DNA from 3 places in the Bacillus sp. FSL H8-0534 genome. Region 3 is predicted to be linked to each of the others. Evidence: riboswitches for the same ligand, from Rfam matches in the RefSeq annotation. Region 3 holds a riboswitch; each other region holds the start of a gene.
The links. Region 3 has a riboswitch for S-adenosylmethionine ahead of MHH71_RS00940 (MetQ/NlpA family ABC transporter substrate-binding protein). Riboswitches for the same ligand answer to the same signal wherever they lie in the genome.
Positions count from the first base shown of each region.

Region 1: it holds a riboswitch for S-adenosylmethionine, as region 3 does, so the genes downstream of both, MHH71_RS00080 (hypothetical protein) here and MHH71_RS00940 (MetQ/NlpA family ABC transporter substrate-binding protein) in region 3, are expected to answer to the same signal.
Region 2: it holds a riboswitch for S-adenosylmethionine, as region 3 does, so the genes downstream of both, MHH71_RS08390 (Na+/H+ antiporter NhaC family protein) here and MHH71_RS00940 (MetQ/NlpA family ABC transporter substrate-binding protein) in region 3, are expected to answer to the same signal.

Region 1 covers NZ_JBBOUC010000001.1:13,492-19,971, forward strand. The annotation lists gene MHH71_RS00065 (ECF transporter S component) at 1-184, shown strand, start outside; gene MHH71_RS00070 (YwiC-like family protein) at 399-1,109, shown strand; gene MHH71_RS00075 (hypothetical protein) at 1,156-1,347, opposite strand; SAM riboswitch class I at 1,682-1,780, shown strand; gene MHH71_RS00080 (hypothetical protein) at 1,883-2,143, shown strand; gene MHH71_RS00085 (NAD(P)H-dependent oxidoreductase) at 2,427-3,002, shown strand; gene MHH71_RS00090 (hypothetical protein) at 2,999-3,361, shown strand; partial or broken gene MHH71_RS00095 (TIGR00366 family protein) at 3,572-3,863, opposite strand; gene MHH71_RS00100 (serine hydrolase domain-containing protein) at 3,901-5,163, opposite strand; gene MHH71_RS00105 (MFS transporter) at 5,264-6,463, opposite strand; gene MHH71_RS00110 (MarR family winged helix-turn-helix transcriptional regulator) at 6,478-6,480, opposite strand, start outside.
Region 2 covers NZ_JBBOUC010000001.1:1,591,648-1,598,127, forward strand. The annotation lists gene MHH71_RS08365 (response regulator) at 1-542, opposite strand, end outside; gene MHH71_RS08370 (sensor histidine kinase) at 544-1,596, opposite strand; gene liaF (cell wall-active antibiotics response protein LiaF) at 1,596-2,336, opposite strand; gene MHH71_RS08380 (PspA/IM30 family protein) at 2,445-3,107, opposite strand; gene MHH71_RS08385 (lmo0954 family membrane protein) at 3,152-3,508, opposite strand; gene MHH71_RS08390 (Na+/H+ antiporter NhaC family protein) at 3,709-5,025, opposite strand; SAM riboswitch class I at 5,131-5,235, opposite strand; gene MHH71_RS08395 (DUF402 domain-containing protein) at 5,386-5,904, opposite strand; gene gltP (glutamate/aspartate:proton symporter GltP) at 5,970-6,480, opposite strand, start outside.
Region 3 covers NZ_JBBOUC010000001.1:153,609-160,088, reverse strand. The annotation lists gene MHH71_RS00945 (acyl-CoA dehydrogenase family protein) at 1-1,028, opposite strand, end outside; gene MHH71_RS00940 (MetQ/NlpA family ABC transporter substrate-binding protein) at 1,042-1,860, opposite strand; SAM riboswitch class I at 1,920-2,009, opposite strand; gene MHH71_RS00935 (YdcF family protein) at 2,181-2,810, opposite strand; gene MHH71_RS00930 (GNAT family N-acetyltransferase) at 3,140-3,637, opposite strand; gene MHH71_RS00925 (GNAT family N-acetyltransferase) at 3,647-4,225, opposite strand; gene MHH71_RS00920 (hypothetical protein) at 4,299-4,589, opposite strand; gene MHH71_RS00915 (CPBP family intramembrane glutamic endopeptidase) at 4,840-5,448, shown strand; partial or broken gene MHH71_RS00910 (IS1595 family transposase) at 5,499-5,651, opposite strand; gene MHH71_RS00905 (M20 family metallopeptidase) at 5,741-6,480, opposite strand, start outside.

The DNA of each region.
Region 1 (6,480 bases), 140 kb from region 3:
ATGGAAAGACTTTATTGCATACTACGCTGCAAGTTTTTACTTTGATCTAGCTCATGCACTCTCAAATGTAATTTTTCTTGTTTTGTTTAGCTCATCGTGGATTAGAATTATTACAAGGTTTAAAAAGAAATATGGAATTTTAGATGATGATAAAGAGCTATTATCTCAAGTAAACAAAGCATAAGTACATATCATAAAGCATAAGAATATAAAGTAGGGTCGCGACTTACATATTCGTTTGCCTCTTTCATGCTTCTTACCACTGGTGAGAAGCATTTTTTCATACATATTATATTGTGAAAAATGTCAAGAAATCGATTTAATATGCTTCGATTTTTATATGAGATTTTTTATATAATAGTAAATGAGAAAAAATTCAAAGAGGAGATGCCTTATTCATGAAGCTAGTTGTTCCAAAGCAGCACGGTGCATGGGGGATGCTGCTGATTCCATTTATACTTAGTGTAATACTTGGTAAAGCTACTTTCTATCATATTCCACTCTTTATCGCTTGGTTATTTATCTATTTAGCAACATATCCATTTTTAATGTACATGAAGCAACCGCGAAAGAAAGCATTTTTACATTCAGCAATTATTTATTTTATTATTGCATGTGTCTTCGGTATACTATCTTTACTATACGAGTGGAGAATTCTTTTCCTCGCAGCTGTTATGATTCCGCTCTTTTTTGTGAATATATATTTTGCTCGTCAAAAAAGGGAACGAGCTTTAGTAAATGATATTTGTGCAATACTTGTTTTCTGCACGGGCGGTTTGATTAGTTATTATTTTTCAATGAAAACAATTGATGAAACAGCATGTTGGATTGCAGCAACTTCTTTTTTATACTTTTTAGGTAGTACATTTTATGTGAAAACTATGATACGTGAAAAGAATAACCCGACATATCGTTATGTATCATGGGGATATCACATTTTCTTAACTGTTGCATTGTTTGTAGTAAACCCATGGCTTTCTCTAGTTTTTATACCTAGTCTAGTTCGAGCAATTATATTATATGGTAAGAAAATATCTATTTTAAAAGTAGGGGTTTTAGAAATCGTTAATTCTGTATATTTTTTAATTGTCACGGCAATACTGTTTTAGTATGCCATTTGAGTTACATCCCATCTAGTAAATAGATGGGATGTATTTATTCTTGTTCCAAAATATGAACCGCATGATCACATTTTTGTAAGGCGTGCTCCACAGCCTGTAAGGATTGTTCTATACGTTCTCGATTATCACTTTTTTCGACTGTTTGTAATGCGTTTTCTAAAGATTGTTTTGCTTCATGTAAAGAATGATAAGAATCTTGAACATATCCACGTGCGTTTTTGCTCATTATATATTACTCCTTTATCCCGCTATTTGTGGGCAGTAATACTCCTACCTCAAAATTCGGTGAAAGAAAAGAAGTTAGGTGGGAGTTAAACTGCCCGTAAAAGCTCGATTGGTCGGGCTAATAATCAGTGGGGGATGTAGAAAACCCCCACTGATTAAAGTTCCACTCTATTGCATACACTTCTAGTATGAACGTTAGAAAAGAAAATATAACTTGTTTTAAATGTTTTATCCCTGCTATTACAGATAGTAATGGTTCAATTGATTAAAGTTTCACTTTATATGATTTGACAATTGAAATGAAAATGGCTATAGTAGGCTATAAAGTGAATATTTTCTTATCCAGAGAGGTGGAGGGACTGGCCCGATGAAACCCAGCAACCGCGATGCAGGTGCTAATTCCAGCAGAACATATTTGTTCTGGGAGATAAGACGAAGATATATACGTAACTTCTTCTTATCGAAGAGGTTTTTTTGTTGCAAAAAAACCGATTCTAAAAACAACAGAATAAGAAGAAAGGGGTTGCAATTGTACTGTGACACTTGAAAAATACGTAAAGCTGCGTAATGCAGTATATGAATATATGATGGAGCAAGATAAACCAATATCACTATTAGATATTCAAGAACATATCGTTTCGCATCATGAAGGAAAATTCACGAAAAAAATGTTACACCAATTTTATTTATCAAGGTTATTAGACGAATTGAAACTGGATGGGAAAATTACTTTAGCTGATGAAGAATACCTCTATGCTGAAAAAGGGGTATATTATAAGGCGCGAAAAGGGAGCTAGGCTCTCTTTTTTCATGCTATAATTTATCTGAAAATTAAAAGGAGTATGTAGAGTAAAAGACTGCAGAAGCAGCCTGATACAAGGGAATGGTGTTGAGTGTGTAGTGTCAAAAGTTGAATATGCCCTGAAAGAGGCATTTCATTCGGCTAAAAACGAAAAGAGACACCTTCGCCGAGTAGGTGTCAGTTGTTGTGTCATGTAGGCTTGCTACTTGACATGTATTAGAATATCATGCAAACCAGGCGGAGTCAAAAGGGAATTTAAGGAAAGGTGTTGTTTGGAGATGAATGTACTAATCATATATGCACATCCCAATCCATCTAGTTTCAATGCAGCTATATTAGAACATGTACAAAAAGGACTGCAAAAAACAAATCATTTTGTTACATTGCTTGACCTATATAAAGAACAATTTAACCCAGTACTTATTTTTAATGAAGATAAGAGAAGACGTGATTTAGCATATGAAGAAGAGACAGAAAAATACAGAAGATTGATCAAAGAGACAGATTTTTTTATTTTTATTTATCTAATATGGTGGTGGGGAATGCCAGCTATTTTGAAAGGGTTTATTGATCGCGTTTTTGTTACAGGATTTTCTTATAAATATGAAGGGGCGTTACCAAAAGGATTACTCATAGGAAAAAAAGCATGGGTTATTAATACTTTAGATTCGCCGTTATGGTACGTGGCACTCTTATATCGCTCTGCTGATTGGGTGATTATGAAAAAGGGGATTTTACGATTTTGTGGTATACGCCAAATAAAACGTTCAGTCTTTCAATCTGTAAAAACAAGTAAAGCGATAAAACGGGAAAAGTGGCTGCTAGAAATGCAAGAAAAGGCTAAAAAATTATGAGTGAAATAGAAAACATAATGAGATGCTGTAATCGTACTGATGAATTGTTCCGTACATATATTGCTTGTTTGCTTCAATTGAAACACCATAGCGAGATGTTTCAAAAAGTGTATCAAGAACTAAGAGTTGATTATTTAGTAAGGGGAATTTGTGAACGGGAAGTCGATGGGGTTATTAAAGAAAGTAAGGAGTATAAGATGTATGACTTACCCAAAGCATTACGGTGGGATCTTTTACGAGCAAACCCTTCGAGTATAGAAAATGTATGTACAGAATTATTTGGGTACGGGAGTTTAAATTTCACTACTAGGGAATGGGGAAATGTGATTATATGTATTGAAAATGAACAATCACAATAATAGTTATTATGTAAAAAAGCTAGTATAAAACTAAGTCATATCGTTTTCAAATCAGCGAGGGGAAAGGGTTACTTTTTCGTTTTTATTGAGATTGTGTAGAAATAATAAAGTTATTTCATTTTTCTTCTAAGAACACTCCCCTTCTGGCAAACGATATATAGGAAATTTTTTTAGTTGTTTCGTAATTGTTTTATTTAGTATCATTTTGATTTAAATAAAAAGAAAGCATAAACTGATGATTACCCCTGCATATAGTAAATTAACAACACAAAACCCTATCATATCGCGCACCTAAACCAACAATGGCTAATACAGGTAATGCCCAGAAAGGCTGTATTAAGTTCGTCCAAGCATCGCCCCAAGCGATTGCCATCACAGTTTTCGCGGTAGGTACACCAAGTTCCGTGCCAGCTGGGATCATTTTAGGGGCTTGAACGACTCATTGTCCGCCTCTAGATGGAACAAAAACATTTACAATTCTCGAGCTTAAAAATGTGAATAATTGAATGTTTTGATGAATCATAAATAAAGAAAAGCTTTCACTCCTGTGAAAGCTTTTCTAAGTGTTTTGCAATTTGTATATACATATTGGAGTAAGTAGAATGGACATCACTGCTCGGACTAGCATTTGATGAAAAGTGTACAATCACCATATTTGCATTTGGATCGATATAGAGGCATTGTCCGTAACTTCCTAACACTTCAAAAGCGCCCTGTTCGTTATGAGGAATCCACCATTGATTATGATAAGAAATAGGTGCACCTGGCCCGATTGCTAATTCGCCTTCTTGTACGCTCTTTACACTTTCCGAAATAGAGGAAGGGAGAACTTGCACGTCATGATAGCGACCGTTATGTAAAATCAATTGCCCAAATCTGGCCATATCTCTTGCAGTGGCATTTAAACCGGCGCTTGCCTGTTCAACTCCTGTTTCATCCGTAATATAATACGCATTTTCTTCCATACCTATTTTGGACCAAATTCGTTCACTTACATTTTCGGCTAATGATTTGCCGGTCACTGTCCGTATAATCCAGCCGAGTGTTTCAGATGAGCCGTTATTATATGAAAATGCAGTTCCAGGTGATGCTGTTTCTTTTGCTTCTCGTAACATATCATAAATTTTCATTGGGCCATCATAGTTTTTAGCACGAGGAAGAATATTACTAGCTAAATATAACTGTGCATCTTGATTTTCTAATCCCGGTTGTATATACCCATGTGTCGGGTATTCAGCAGAAACCTGCATGTCCATTAATTGTTGAATTGTTGCTTTCCCGAAAGGTGTATTTCGTAATTCTTTGACATATGTTTCAGCGGTCTTGTGTACATTGATGAGTCCTTCTTCGGTTAATGATTGTACAAGTGCACCAGTAAATACTTTTGCTAAAGAGGCCATTCCATGCGGCCCATTTTGTTTATATCCATTGAAATAATGCTCGTAAACAAGTTTTTCGTTATGTACAATGACAAATGCATCTGTTTTATTCTCATCTAATAGTTTTTTTAAAGGAATATTGCCTCCATTTTCCTTTTTAACAGAAAAATCATCTAAGTTTTGTAATGCAGTAGGGAATGGGGATACTTGCTCAGGATTATTTTTCACTTCGCTCGTTAACGTTAATTCTTTCATATGTGTGTATGACCAACGTAAGTAGGGGTCTTGTAACCAGTTTTCCTTTGTCACGTTCTCTTTAGAAGGAGAGACTTTGTTTTGTTTGAAAAATGCAAATCCAAGCCCAGTTACTATAAATAGTAGTGTAAGTATGAGCAATAAAAGGGGAGATTTTTTAAAGTTCATCTATGTACCTCCTTGTTATTTCTACAGTAAGTATACGCTCGTTTTCTTAGAAATACAAAATAAGGAAAGTAAACAGAGGAGTTTACTTTCCTTATTAACATTAAGCTGATAATTTTCTGTCTGTATGTTGCTTTTTGAACTTTTGTTTTCTGCCATGTAGACCATAATAAATAAGTAATGTGAATGCAACGATAATGGCAGCAATGAAATACATATTATGATAACTTGATTTTGCAGCTACTATACCTAATATGAAAGAACCGAAACCAATACCGCTATCAAAGAATGAGAAATAAGTGGCTGTTGCTGAGCCGCGTCGATGGTTTGGAGCCGCGGAAATAGCAATGGTTTGGAAACTTGGAATTAATGTTCCGTAGCCTAAACCAATTAATACACCTGCACCAAGGAACCAAAATGACGTTTGTGCTTGGCTTAAGATGAACATTCCAATTGTAAAAATAATAATCGAAGGATAAACAAGTATATTTTCACCGAAACGATCAAATATTTTCCCTGTGAATGGACGAGAAAGTACAACAACGAGTGCGTACACAATAAAGAAGTAGCTTGCAACTTCTCCTAAACCAATTTCTTTTGCATAAATAGGAATAAAAGATAAAATGCCACTATAAGAAAATGCTAAAACAAATCCTGTTAGAGCAATTGGAACTGAAGAAGGTTCAATTAAATCTTTCCATTTCATTCGTTCACGTTTTTGTTTACTTACTGGCTTTTCATGTGGAATATTAACAAGTAAACCTAATAGAAATGCTAGTAATGAAAATACAGAACAAACGATAAATAGAATAGTAAATGAAAAGTGCGAAATAATCGTTAAACCTAAAAAAGGACCGATTACCATCGGCAGACTCATAAATACACCAAAATAGGCAAGTGCTTCACCGCGGCGATGCGGTGGTGCGACATCTGTTACAATTGTACCTGTTGCTGTAGTCGCCATTCCAAACCCAATCCCGTGAAGGAAGCGCAGGGCAAGTAATAAAAATAAACTTTGTGCACCGAAATACATCACGGTAGCAGCTAAAAATAACGAAAGTGAAATAAATAATATTTTCTTTCTCCCTAAATCGTCAAGCCACTTTCCGGTAAATGGGCGGCATAGGACAGAAGAAATAAGGAATACTGTTGCGACTAAACCAATTTCTTCTGGTTTTCCTTTCAATCCGTCTATTACATAGACGGGCAGGGTGGTCATAAGCATGTAAAACGTTAAAAAGAGAAACAGACTACTAAAACAAGTTCCAAGGAAGTCCTTCGTCCAAAGTCTCTCACTTTGCATCGTCATCCCTCCAATTA
Region 2 (6,480 bases), 1.4 Mb from region 3:
TTTACGGTTTTTAATGCAATAAATAACTCATCCGCAATTTCTTGATTACTCTTTCCCTCTGCAATTAATAATAAGATTTCAAACTCTCGTTCTGTTAAATCTTCATGAAGTGGCTGTTCTTTCTTTTGACGCATACGGGACATCATTTTCCCAGTAACTTTCGGCTCAAGTACTGTTTCCCCATCATAAGTCGCTCGTACTGCATCTGCGATATCGCTCGCTCTTGATGTTTTTAATAAATAGCTCGTTGCACCTGCTTCAATAACAGGATATAGTTTTTCATCGTCTAAAAAACTTGTCACGACAACTATTTTTGCTTCCGGCCATTCTTGAATAATGGCACGCGTTGCCTCAACACCATCCATTTCATCCATAACAAGATCCATTAAAATAATATCTGGCTTTAATGCTAATGCTAATTCTGAACCTTTTCTCCCATTTTCAGCTTCGCCAACCACTTCGATATCCGGCTGAGTTGATAAATACGCTGATACACCCATCCGCACCATTTCATGATCATCTACAAGCAGTACTTTAATCATGCTACTCCCCCTCTCTCTCTATTATAATTGGTACTTTCACTTCAATTTGTGTACCTTTATTCGGAAAACTTAGTACCTTTAGTGTTCCACCAATTTCATGAACACGCTCTTGAATAGACCTCAGACCATATGATCCAGCTTTATTGACACCTACTTCAAACCCAACACCATCATCAATGATTTTTAAAATTGCATATTGATCGATTTGACGAAGACGAACTTCTGTTTTCTTTGCCTTCGCATGCCGTAACGTATTGGATAAAGCTTCTTGCACAATACGGAATAAATGATCTTCCACACCTTTTTTCAATTGAATTGGCTCAATCAACCATTCAATTTTCATATGCTGTTTTCTTGAAAGCTCTGTTAGTAACTCTTCTATACCTTCTGTTAATTTTTTACCTTCAAGTTGTACAGGACGTAAATGAAGCAGCAATGCTCTCATTTCTGATTGTGCATTTACGACCATATTTTCCACAAGCTGCAATTGCTTTTTTGTTGTTTCTGGAATTTGAGCCACCTGTTCATTAATAGCTGACATCATCATAGACATTGCAAAAAGCTGCTGACTCACTGAATCATGCAGTTCTCTAGCTAATCGATGCCTTTCTTGAGAAATAGCTTCTTGTCTCATCTCTTCATTCCAATGAGCTCGTTCATTCGTTACTTTTTGAAATAATCCGGCTTGTTCCTCTAATCGCTTAGCAAGCGCAATTACCTTTCTCTCTACTTCATGAAATTCATCCTCTGCAGTAAACGAAACGTCTTTTGGAAAATTACCTCGCTCTACTTCAAATAAAAAAGTATTTAAACCTTGAATACGCTGCTGCATATAGTAACCAATTGCATATCCAACAATTCCTCCAATAAGAAGACTTGTGCTCATAATGAACAAGCTAATTGGAACAGAAGCAATGGATTCTTTCCACAATAAATCGTATACATCTTCTCTACTTTTCCATACATATACAATCGTACAAATAATTGCAATACTAACAGAAGATAACATAGAGTAACGAATATACATCCATGAAATATTCTTTTGCTTTTTCATTATACTTTCCTCACTTCCGTATCGCCTACGACAAGCGAAGAAATTATTTTAATACGCCGAGGAGCTTCCCTATACTGTTCTGTTTTGAATGTAACATTTCGATTAAATCCTGTCTCTTCATGTCCTGGAAGTAATACTCTACCAACAATAACAGAATGATTTAAAGATAATTCAATATCGTACGGAACATACAAACGAATGTTACCAATAACGCCACGAATAACGATAACCGTTTCTCCTTCAGGAATCATCGCCGTCGTCAAGTCAATTTCAACATCACCGACTCCGTACTGGACATTAATATCCTCTAATTCATAAATATGATCCATCATTCTTACGTTACCTACCATCATATTTTTAAGATATGGTTCTGTACGATAGATTTGTTTTTCTTCATCTATATATCCTTTTTCCTTAATTTCTACCTGTACAGTTTTTGGCTTCTGCTGTCCTTGTATAAGCTGATAACCGATGAAAGCTAAGCAAGTAACTACAACAAGTACGAAGGCTGCTGATGAAAACAGGAAGAATAAAAAAATAAGTCCTCCGACAAATAAAAACACATTACCTCTCACATAGCGATTCTTTTTCCGATAATGTCTTCCGAACATAATCATAATAAATGCAAAAATAAGAGCACCCGGTTCAAAATGTCCGAGAATCATATCAAGAAAAAGACCAAATCCAAATATGATGAGGAGCATCCCCACTAGTTGTGATTTTGAAAATTGTTTCTTCATTTCAGCTCCCCTCCTTCTTGTCACATATAAATAGAAGAAAAAGGTATTGCTTTCCAACACCTTTTCTTCTATCACTATATCATAAGCTCGTTTTATAATGTACTACAATTATTTTGTTACTTCTTTTGTTAAGGATACTTCATCCTTTTCTTTCATTTCACGCTCAAGCTTTGCAATTTTCATATCAAATGTATCACGCTCATGATCTTCATTCATGCGAAGTTCTAAATCACGAATGTGATCTTCAATTTCTTCAAATCGTAAGAATGGGTTGTTCTCATCCATTTTATGAAGAGCTGTATTCATGCGACGGTTCGCATGAGCCATGTTTTCACGTGCCATTAATTCCATACGCTTTGCATTCATTTCTTTTAGTTTATTTTTCATTTCAGAAAGACGTCGTTCTAACTCATCGATTTGCTCCACTACACCTGCATACATTTCTTCTAGTCGAGCTACTTGCCCTTCATAATATGCTACTTCTTCTAATGCACGTTCATGCAATTGCATTTCCCCTGCTTCTTGTGCAATTATCGCCTGTTTTGATCGCTTATTTACGAAATAACGAGCCTGCTCAAGTTCACGAGCAAAATTAGATTTTAGTGTTTTATGACGCTGAATTAATTTTTCAATTTTTGTTACTTCACGCTCGCTATCGCGTAAATATTGATTTAACATAGCGATTGGATTTTTTCTTTCTTTCTCATCTAAAACATTATGAAAATCTGCTAAAATTGCATCGCGTACACGTCCGAATAAAGATTGTTTCATTATAATCTTCCTCTCTTCTACTTTATGATTTAAATTGTTTTATATTAGTTTTTCATTAACTTGTTCCACTCATCTTCAAAGTTGCTATATCGTTTAGAGCCTTCTGAAGCAGAATCAACTACTACATCTTTTTCTTTTTTCCACTCACGGTATCCATAGTATAGAACTACTAATGCTACGATACCGATTAATGCTGGGGAATGGGAAAGGGCAATTGACAAGCCGATTAAACCGCCAATACCCCAAACTAACTTTCCAAAAAATGATTGTGCTCGCACAAATGATTTATAGCTCCAGTACACAATCCCTGCTCCAATTGCGAATCCTACAATACCAGCAAGACTACCAAGAGCAATCAAAGCCAAAATACCGGCCGCGATAAACGCTAAAAATTGTTTCATCTTGTGCTTGCCTCCCTTCGATTTGATACTCTTATCTTAACTATTTTTTTGACTTTCCATAACGAGCTTAAGAACCGTTTTCGAATCAGACTTAAGACCTATTCCGGGTCAGCCCTACATTAATATGCATATAAAGTTAAACAAAGCGTATATACGCTTCATAAAGAAAAGAGGATGCCTTATATAAGACATCCTCTTCTTTACGCTGTTTTATGATATTCTTTTTTTTCCGCTACCTTCGAAAACCGCGGAAAACCAATTAAAATGGAGACTATACCACATACTCCAACTAAAATTGGATAAAACGCATATGGTAACAGTTCAATTGGAGATAATGCGGCAAATCCTGCTGCTGTTAACATTTGTGCACCGTACGGAATTAATCCTTGTATGCAGCAAGAGAAAAGATCTAACACACTCGCTGATTTTCGTGGATCAATTTCATATTGATCGGCAATATTTTTTGCAAGCGGTCCTGTGAAAATAATAGAAATTGTGTTATTCGCTGTACACATATTCGTCATACTCACTAAACCGGCGATTCCAAACTCCGCGCCTTTTTTCGAACGAATATTACGTGTTAATATATCCATTAAATATTGAATACCACCATTATATTGAATGAGTTCAACCATTCCACCGATTAAAATTGCTAGTAATACTAACTCCATCATACCGCCAATGCCAGTCGTTACACTTTTAAAGAAACTCGCTAATGTATAACTTCCATCTATTAGGCCGATAATGCCAGATAATACAGTTCCACCTGTTAATACGATGAGCACATTCCATCCAAGCAACGCTGTAACAAGTACACCTGCGTATGGTAAAATTTTCACCCAATCAAACATATGAGCTTTAATTTCTGTATGATTCCCTAATGTAATAACTACTAATAGTACAATCGTTATAATTGCAGCTGGCAGTACAATTAAAAAGTTCGTTTTAAACTTATCTTTCATTTCTGTTCCTTGCGAACGAACAGCTGCAATTGTCGTGTCAGAAATAAATGATAGATTGTCACCAAACATTGCCCCACCGACAACTGTTGCCATCGTTAACGCAATAGAAATATCTGTTTGCTGGCTAATCCCTACAGCAATTGGTGCTAACGCTGCAATAGTTCCCATCGAAGTTCCCATCGCTAGTGAAATAAAGGCCCCTATAACAAAAATCCCAGCAACGATAAACCCTTGCGGTAAAATAGACAGTGCTAAATTAACTGTAGAGTCAACTCCACCCATTCCTTTTGCTGTTTCAGAAAACGCACCAGCAAGTACAAAAATCAACACCATAATCATAATATCCGGATTACCAGCCCCTTTGGCAAACCGTTCAACTTTCACTGTAAAGCTTTCCTTACGATTCATCACTAACGCTGTTCCTACAGCTATTAAAATCGCAACAAGTATCGGCAATTTATAGAAATCACCTGTAATAATGCCAGAACCAATAAATAGCCCCAAAAATATTCCAAGCGGTAATAACGCCAAACCATTCCCTCTCGTTTGTTTCAAAATAACATCTCTCCCTATTTCTAAACTATTTCTAAACCTTTTCTATTCAATAACAAAAGACCTCTTCCGAAAAGAAGAGGTCTTATAATTCTATAAGAAACACTCTCCTCATCTTTCAAGCACATGCTTGCTGGATTTGGCACAGCACTCCATCGTGAGTCCGCTGCCGAGGCATCGTAGGGCCAGTCCCTCCGCCTCTCTTTATAAGAAGGTTTCATATTTTATTTTTAATAATAATTTCTTTCCTAACTTTACTCGCTTACAAATCAAAAGTCAATTATTATTTGTATAAAAACAGTTGGTATTTTTTTGATATTTATACAAAAACACGAATAAATCAGCATAAAGAAAGGAAAATAGTCATTTTAATTTTTGAATTTCTTTTTCTAAAATTGCAATCCAAGGAAGCTTTTCTTTTTCAATTTCCTCCATAAGCCATTTGGCCGTATCCCACGCTACATTATGTTCTTCTTCAGAAATATCTCCAGCTATATACGCTTCTTCTAATTCATCTTCATCCAGTAAATATACCTCACCGTTAGGTAATAACACTACATCCAAATATAAATCGTCGAAATAGGGCATACCTCGCCCATCTATTCTAAATTTTTTTGCCACATCAATATAATACTGCACTAAGTTCTTCTTTTCATCGAGCATAGCTGTAATCGCAAAGTTCTTATCATTTATAAAATACTGCACCCATGTGTATCCATCATTTACAATGCAAAGTTCTTGATTATTATATTGCTTGTAACTAGGCTCTGTCACTTTGGGCGTATGCAGTATCCCTAACATTCCTTGCTCTATGATCTTCACTTCATATGTTTTCTCTATTAGCCGTTCCCAGGACGAACCATCTCCGTATTTCCGTTTCATTATTCTCTCTCCTTTACTATGCAAAAAAGCCCCCACATCTTATGTGAGGGCTTTTACGACAATTATTACGCTGCTTGTTTCTCTGAAATCTCTTTTAAATAGGCTTGTCCTTTTGCATCGTCATATTGACCTTCCCACTTAGACATAACAACAGCTGCTAAAGAGTTACCTACAACGTTAACTGCTGTACGAGCCATATCTAAAATACGGTCAATACCTGCGATAAATGCTAAACCTTCTGCTGGAATACCTACTGTACCAAGTGTCGCTAATAGTACAACGAATGATACTCCTGGTACACCGGCAATCCCTTTAGATGTAACCATTAATACAAGTAATAATGTAATTTGTTGTGTAATGGATAAATCAATACCGTACATTTGCGCTAAGAAAATTGCCGCAATCGCTTGGTATAGCGTCGATCCATCTAAGTTAAACGAGTAACCAGTTGGAATAACGAAAGATGTAATTGCTTTCGGACAACCGAATTTCTCCATTTTCTCCATCAGTTTCGGTAAAACCGTTTCTGAGCTCGCAGTAGAATACGCTAAAATCAGCTCATCTTTTAAAATTTTG
Region 3 (6,480 bases):
TTTGCCCCTACAATTCTCATTGCCTTATCAACAATTGATATCGCCGCATTCGTCGCAATATATTTCGCTGCTGCTAATTCCGCTTGTAAAGATTGTTTATTTTCCACCTCATCATATTTTTTCGCAACTTGGTATAAAAAAGTACGAGCTTGCAAGAGTTCCAGCTCTAATTCGCCTACTAATCTTCTAACGTTTGGAAGCAAACTAATTGGGTGATTTAAACTATTCGGTTGATATGCTTTCGCAAAATCAATCGCATAATTTCTTGCAGCCTGCGCAATCCCTAAATAACATGCTGGTATATGAAGTAACCATCCAATTCCTTTCGGTTTCGCCTGTGAACCTTTTACATCTGTAAAAAATTTATGCGGGATTTCAACATTCTGTAATACAAGATCATGGCTAGCCGTTCCACGCATCGCAACACTATCCCATGTCTCTTCAATCAACACACCCTTTTCGTGTCTTGGAATCACAAATTCTCCTATCTCATCTCGCCCTTCAATGCTTGCAGATATGATGAAATAATCAAGTACTGGCGCCATCGTTGTGAACGTTTTTCTTCCGTTTATAATCCACTTATCGCCTTTTTGTACAGCTAATGTTTCTGGTTTTCCTCCCCGAGTAGGACTCCCTGTCTTCGGTTCAGTTGCCGCCCTGTTAAAAAGGGCGCCTTTTTTTACTTCTTCACAAAACCAAGAAAACATCTCAGGTTTCCATGAGCGATTTTCCGCAAGTTCCTTCACAATTCCAACATGCCATCCAATAGACAAAGCTGTTGCTCCATCTCCCTCTGCAATCTTCTCTTGAAATAAAACAAAATCATATAATGAAATTGCCTTCCCACCAAAATCCTTCGGAAGAGTTAACTTTGTATAACCAATACTTTGTAAGTCTTTAATATTTTCAAAAGGAAAAGAGCCTAGTTCGCTCAGTTGATGTTCCCTTCCTGCAAATTGCGGAATGAATTCTGTTATCTTCTCCAATACGAGAGCTTGTTCTTCTGTTTCTATAAATGATAATGTCATGTCAAGATCTCCTTTACTTTAAGTAGTCAGGAAGCACAAACCCTTCAAATTGTTCTTCAGACTGAATCATCTTTTTGAACTCTGGTGAATGGTATGCTTCAATTAAATCTTTCGCAAATTGTTTTTCTTTATCTTCATCACGAACCGTAACAATAATTCTATGTTGTGAAGGTGTTTTTTCTAATTCCAGTGCCTCTTTTAACTTATGTCCAGATGAAATGACAAGATTTCCGTTAATAATGCCGTAATCTAAATCTTTCATTGCCCTTGGGATTTGTGGTGATTCAAGTGGTACTAATTTGAAATCTTTCTTTTTAAACGTTATATCTTTTTCGGAAATTGTTAAAATATTTACATTTCCTTTTAATTTCACCCAGCCAATCCCTTCTAAAATACGTAATGCCCGTTCTAAATTAACTGGATCATTTGGTACCCCAATCTTCATTCCATCTTTCAAATCATCTAATGATTTATGTTTCTCAGAGTATACACCTTGAGGTGCTGATGGAACTTGAATAATACTTGAAATTTCCGCATTATTTTCTTTTGCGTAAGACTTCATAAAAGCAGTACTTTGAAATATATTTGCATCAATATCCTTATTCGTTAATGCTGGATTTGTTTCGTTTGGTGAATTAAACTCAACAATTTTAATTTTGTATCCCTTTTTCTCTAAGTACGGTTGTACCGCTTTTTTCACTTGATCACTGTACGGACCAGGTGTAAAACCTAAACGAATTTCTTTTTGATCGCCCCCTGATGTCTGCGTGCAACCCGTAATGATAAATAAACTACATACAATACTTACAAGTGCAAAAAATAAACGTTTCATCCCTTCTCCTCCTACTAAAAAACAACCTTACATATTAAGAAGGTTGTCATCTCTTTTCCTTCTTATCTACTCGGAATTAGCACCTTTTTTATTACAGATAGGTTGCTGAAGCTTCATTGGGCCGTTCCCTCCACTTCTCTCGATAAGATTATATTTGATTATGCATTCTAGTGTGTCACTATTCCGATGAAAATACAAGGTTTTTATTGAAAGTTTTTTCTATAATTTGTAAAGTTATAGAAAATCCAAAGCATATTTGCATAAAAAAAGGATAGACTCCGTAGAACCACTCTACCTTTGTCTATCCTTTTCTTTATTTTTTAATCACCTTTCAATATACGCAAAGGTAACGATGCAACATATCCAATATAAGAACATAATTCTTTAAAGAAAAATGGAATTTCCGTATCTAATGTTTTATATGCTGATGTTGGCGTTGGTGATGCATATGCATCTATCCCAATATGCTTCGCTATTCTCATCGCTCGCTTCATATGAAGAGGATCACTTACAATCGTATACGTATGTAAGCCATTATCAATTCCAACCTGTTTCGCATTCTTTAAATTATCTTCTGTAAAACGCGACTGTGTTTCAATTAATATATCTTCATCCTTTACGTTATGCTTTAATGCATACGCTTTCGCAGTACGTGCTTCTTCCTGCTCTGCTTCAAATTTAGTACCACCTGTAAAAATAATTTTTTTAATACTTCCATTCTTATACAAAGAAATCGCATGATTGATTCTTTCACGAAATACAGGAGATGGTTTTCCGTTCCAAGAAGCTGCTCCTAGTACAATAGCAGCATCTGTATCCACCTCATCCGTTTTAAAGCGATAACTCCAAATATCGTAAGCTGCATAACTTACAAATAGAATGATAGAACTAACCATGAGCAAGAACACTTGCAAGACTCTTCTTTTTTTACTTTTCTTATTTTGTTTCATTTGTACTGGCCCCCGTGCATTATCCATACTTCTAAAAAATAATCTATTTTAAATCATTATATTTGAGTTCATTTGAAAGAAGGCACTTTTCTCAACAATTGATTCGTGCTATAAAGGGTTTTCATTCAAATAGAGGATTTTTAATTTACTATTTTTTGTGGTGCATATTTTATGAATTTAATTTATGTACAAAATTTCTCATACAACTCCATTGTAACGAATTTTTTCACAGAAGGGAATGATGAAACAAAAGTATATAAAAGAAGTAATCATTTTGTAAGAAAAAGAGGTATATTTTTTCCCTCTTAGGGACGTATACCTCTTCCACTTCACTTTACAATCCAATATTTCATATGTTGTTCTTCAAGCACACATGTAAAACCGGCTTTTTCTAACACTCTACTTGAAGCGGCATTACTCGTTAAACAATCTGCTTGAATCGTTTGCACTTCTTCATTCCGTTCTAACCATTCAACGAAAGCTTTTGCCATTTCAGTCGCATAACCCTTCCCTTGATATTCTGGTACAATACTATATCCGATCTCTACTGTACCAGTTGGATCGGGCGCACCTTTACAACCCATATCACCAATAATAACATTATCTTCCTTATGAACAATCAGTCCACTCCACTTACTTTGTTCCGGATTTTTCCGTAAACCTTCAGCAACCCATGGTAAAATATCTTTATAATCAGGCATTGGCCATTCTAAAGATATTTTATATGGTATGATTTCTTGCAGCTCTTCTCTGCCTTTTATCGTTGCCTCAACAAGTTCTAATGTAAAAGGAATCATCTTTAGTCTTTTTGTTTCAATATTTGTCATGTTTGCCTCCTATTTATACAGGTCCATTTTGTGCAGTAATCGATCTTTCACGATTGGCCACTCGCTTGCAATGATGCTATATACTACCGCATCCCTTATATAACCGCTTGGTAACCTTCTCTCATTTCGTAATATCCCTTCTTTTACTGCACCTAGCCGTTCAATTGCTCGTTGTGCTTTTTCATTTCGCAAGTCTGTTTTTATTTGCACGCGCAGCATTTGTAATTCTTCAAACGCATATTGCAATAACATATACTTACATTCCGTATTTATACTCGTTCTCTGTACACTCGGATGATACCACGTTTGACCAAGTTCAACAGTCTTGCTTTCTGTTGATATATTGTATAAACGTGTACTGCCGACAACTTCATTCGTTTTTTGATCTATCACAACAAATGGTAAATCCGTTCCCTTTTCATATCGTTTTACTGCCGTTTCAACATATCGCTCCATATCTTGATAGCTATCCATTTTAGCTATTAAATACGTCCAGATTTCTTTATTTCCTTCCACAATTGAAAATAATTTTTCTATATCATTTGTATCTATTAATCGTAACATTGCTCGTTCATTTGTTATTTGCATGAACAATTCCCCTTTTCTATGTATCTAGCTGTATTATAATTAAAAATGCACTATCTATCAAAATATTTAAAATTTATTTTCTATCACTTAAAATCCAATAATACGAAAAAGAAGACTCACTTTGTACAGAAGAAACTGTAAAAATACCTATCATTTCATTTTCCTTTAAAATGATGTAAGTGTTTTTATTTATTACCGCTTGAATGATCTCTTCGTCATCTCCACCTTCTAAAAGATACTGCCACTGGTCAATTTCTCGCTCTTTTAACCACTGTGCAACTTCTTTTAGCATTTTAACAATGAGAGGACTTTCATCATTATGTGCAGTTCTAATTTGATAGCCTTCAAGAATATTTTGATACAATTTTTCTTCCTTCCTTTTAGCACTTCGGCTTTTTACTTAAATAAAAAAAGAAACACTCTACCTTAATATATAAAATTGAATGGTGACGTCTTTTCTTTCCTTTACAAAGGTTCCATTATCATATGGTATAAATAAAGGCTGTTTTCTAAAAGATTGTTGCTTTTTAAATAATTATTTGTAGATATTATATCTTCTGATAAAATAGTAAAGTATTTTCATTATTCTAAAGTCACAGGAAAGAAGGTAAGATATGAAAGATATAAAAGACAAAACCAAGAAAACAAAAAAGGATTTCAACCCAAAAGACGCTGTTTTAGTATTCTCTTCTTTTACATTCATTTGCGTGGCTATCATTTTTATTCTTATGGTTTATGATGTACTCACAATTCAAAATTTCCTATCATTCGATAAACCAATCCGAATGATAATGAATATATTTATTGCTTCGTTTGCTCTACTTTTGTTTGGTGTAATGTTAACGCTTTACATTCCCTCGAAATACATTGACGATACAAACAAGAGTTATCAAAAGTATTCACTGTTAAGTGTTTTTGCCTTTATGTTTTTAGGAGCGTTATTTGAAGAACTTTTGTTTAGAGGAATTATTCAAAATTTGCTTTTCATATTTATAGAGAACCCATGGATTGCAATTATAACAACTACTTTATTTTTCTTAGGTTTTCATACTCAATACTTCAAAAAGCCTATAATGCTAATAAATATAAGCGTTCCAAGTTTGACTTTTGGTTGGATATATTTTGAAACAAACAATATTTTAGTACCATTTGTTGTACATTTTCTAATGAACTTAGGAATAACGCTATTATTCAAATACAATTTAATAAGGGTTAAAAAATAACTTAGTTTACTGATATTTCGACCTCAATCGACTCTTAGTTGAGGTCTTTTTTATGCACTTCTCAACATCTCAACTGTTGTACAATTTGATTTCTGACACGCTGAAATAAGCATTTGTTCTACTCGTTTATCAAATGCTAAATTCTTCCCTAATTCAAGCCAATGGAACCAATAGAGATAGTTATCTAAATAATAAGTTCCAACTTTTATAACTAAAAAAGGCTTAGAGATTTCTCCAAACCTTTTTTATCTAAATAGAATTCTAGAAAACTACTTCTCCAATACTAATCACATTACTGATTTCGCTGCGCCCCTCTAAACTCCTCCTTAATTTGATCAAGCGTTCCTTCTTCTGTAATTAATCGATATGCTACATACGCTAATACTTTTGCGGATGTAACTAATGCTTTATCGCCAAGTTCCGAACGAGCTGCTTCTCTAAATTCATTCGTATGTGCAACTAAATTATCCGGCCCAATTTTAATATAAGGATGAACCGTTGGTACGACTTGACTCACATTTCCTGCATCTGTTGAACCGATTCCAAGTCTCTCTTTACGATTTACATCTTCACCAAGGTTTTCTAATTCCTCAGCAACCACCTCATTAAATGTCTTCGTCACTAATAATTCATCAATTTCATTTTGAAATTGATTGATTTTTACTGTTGTTCCTGTAGCTAAAGCTGCTCCCTTTGCAATATTTCGTACCTTTTCAGTTATTTCAACACATCTTTTACGTGTTGCTGCTCGAATAAAGAAACGGGCTGATGCGTAATCCGGAATAATATTCGGTGCCTTACCACCCTCAGTAATGACACCATGAATTTTCACATCTGATGGAAGCTGCTGACGAAGTGCGTTAATCCCATTGTAAAGCTGAATCACCGCGTCTAATGCATTAATTCCTTCTTCAGGTGAAGCAGCCGCATGTGCCGACTTTCCATAAAAATGAAAATCAAGTGGATCAACTGCGAGTGACGGACTTGTTGTTGCTGTTTTTCCACTAGGGTGAATCATAAGTGCTGCATCAA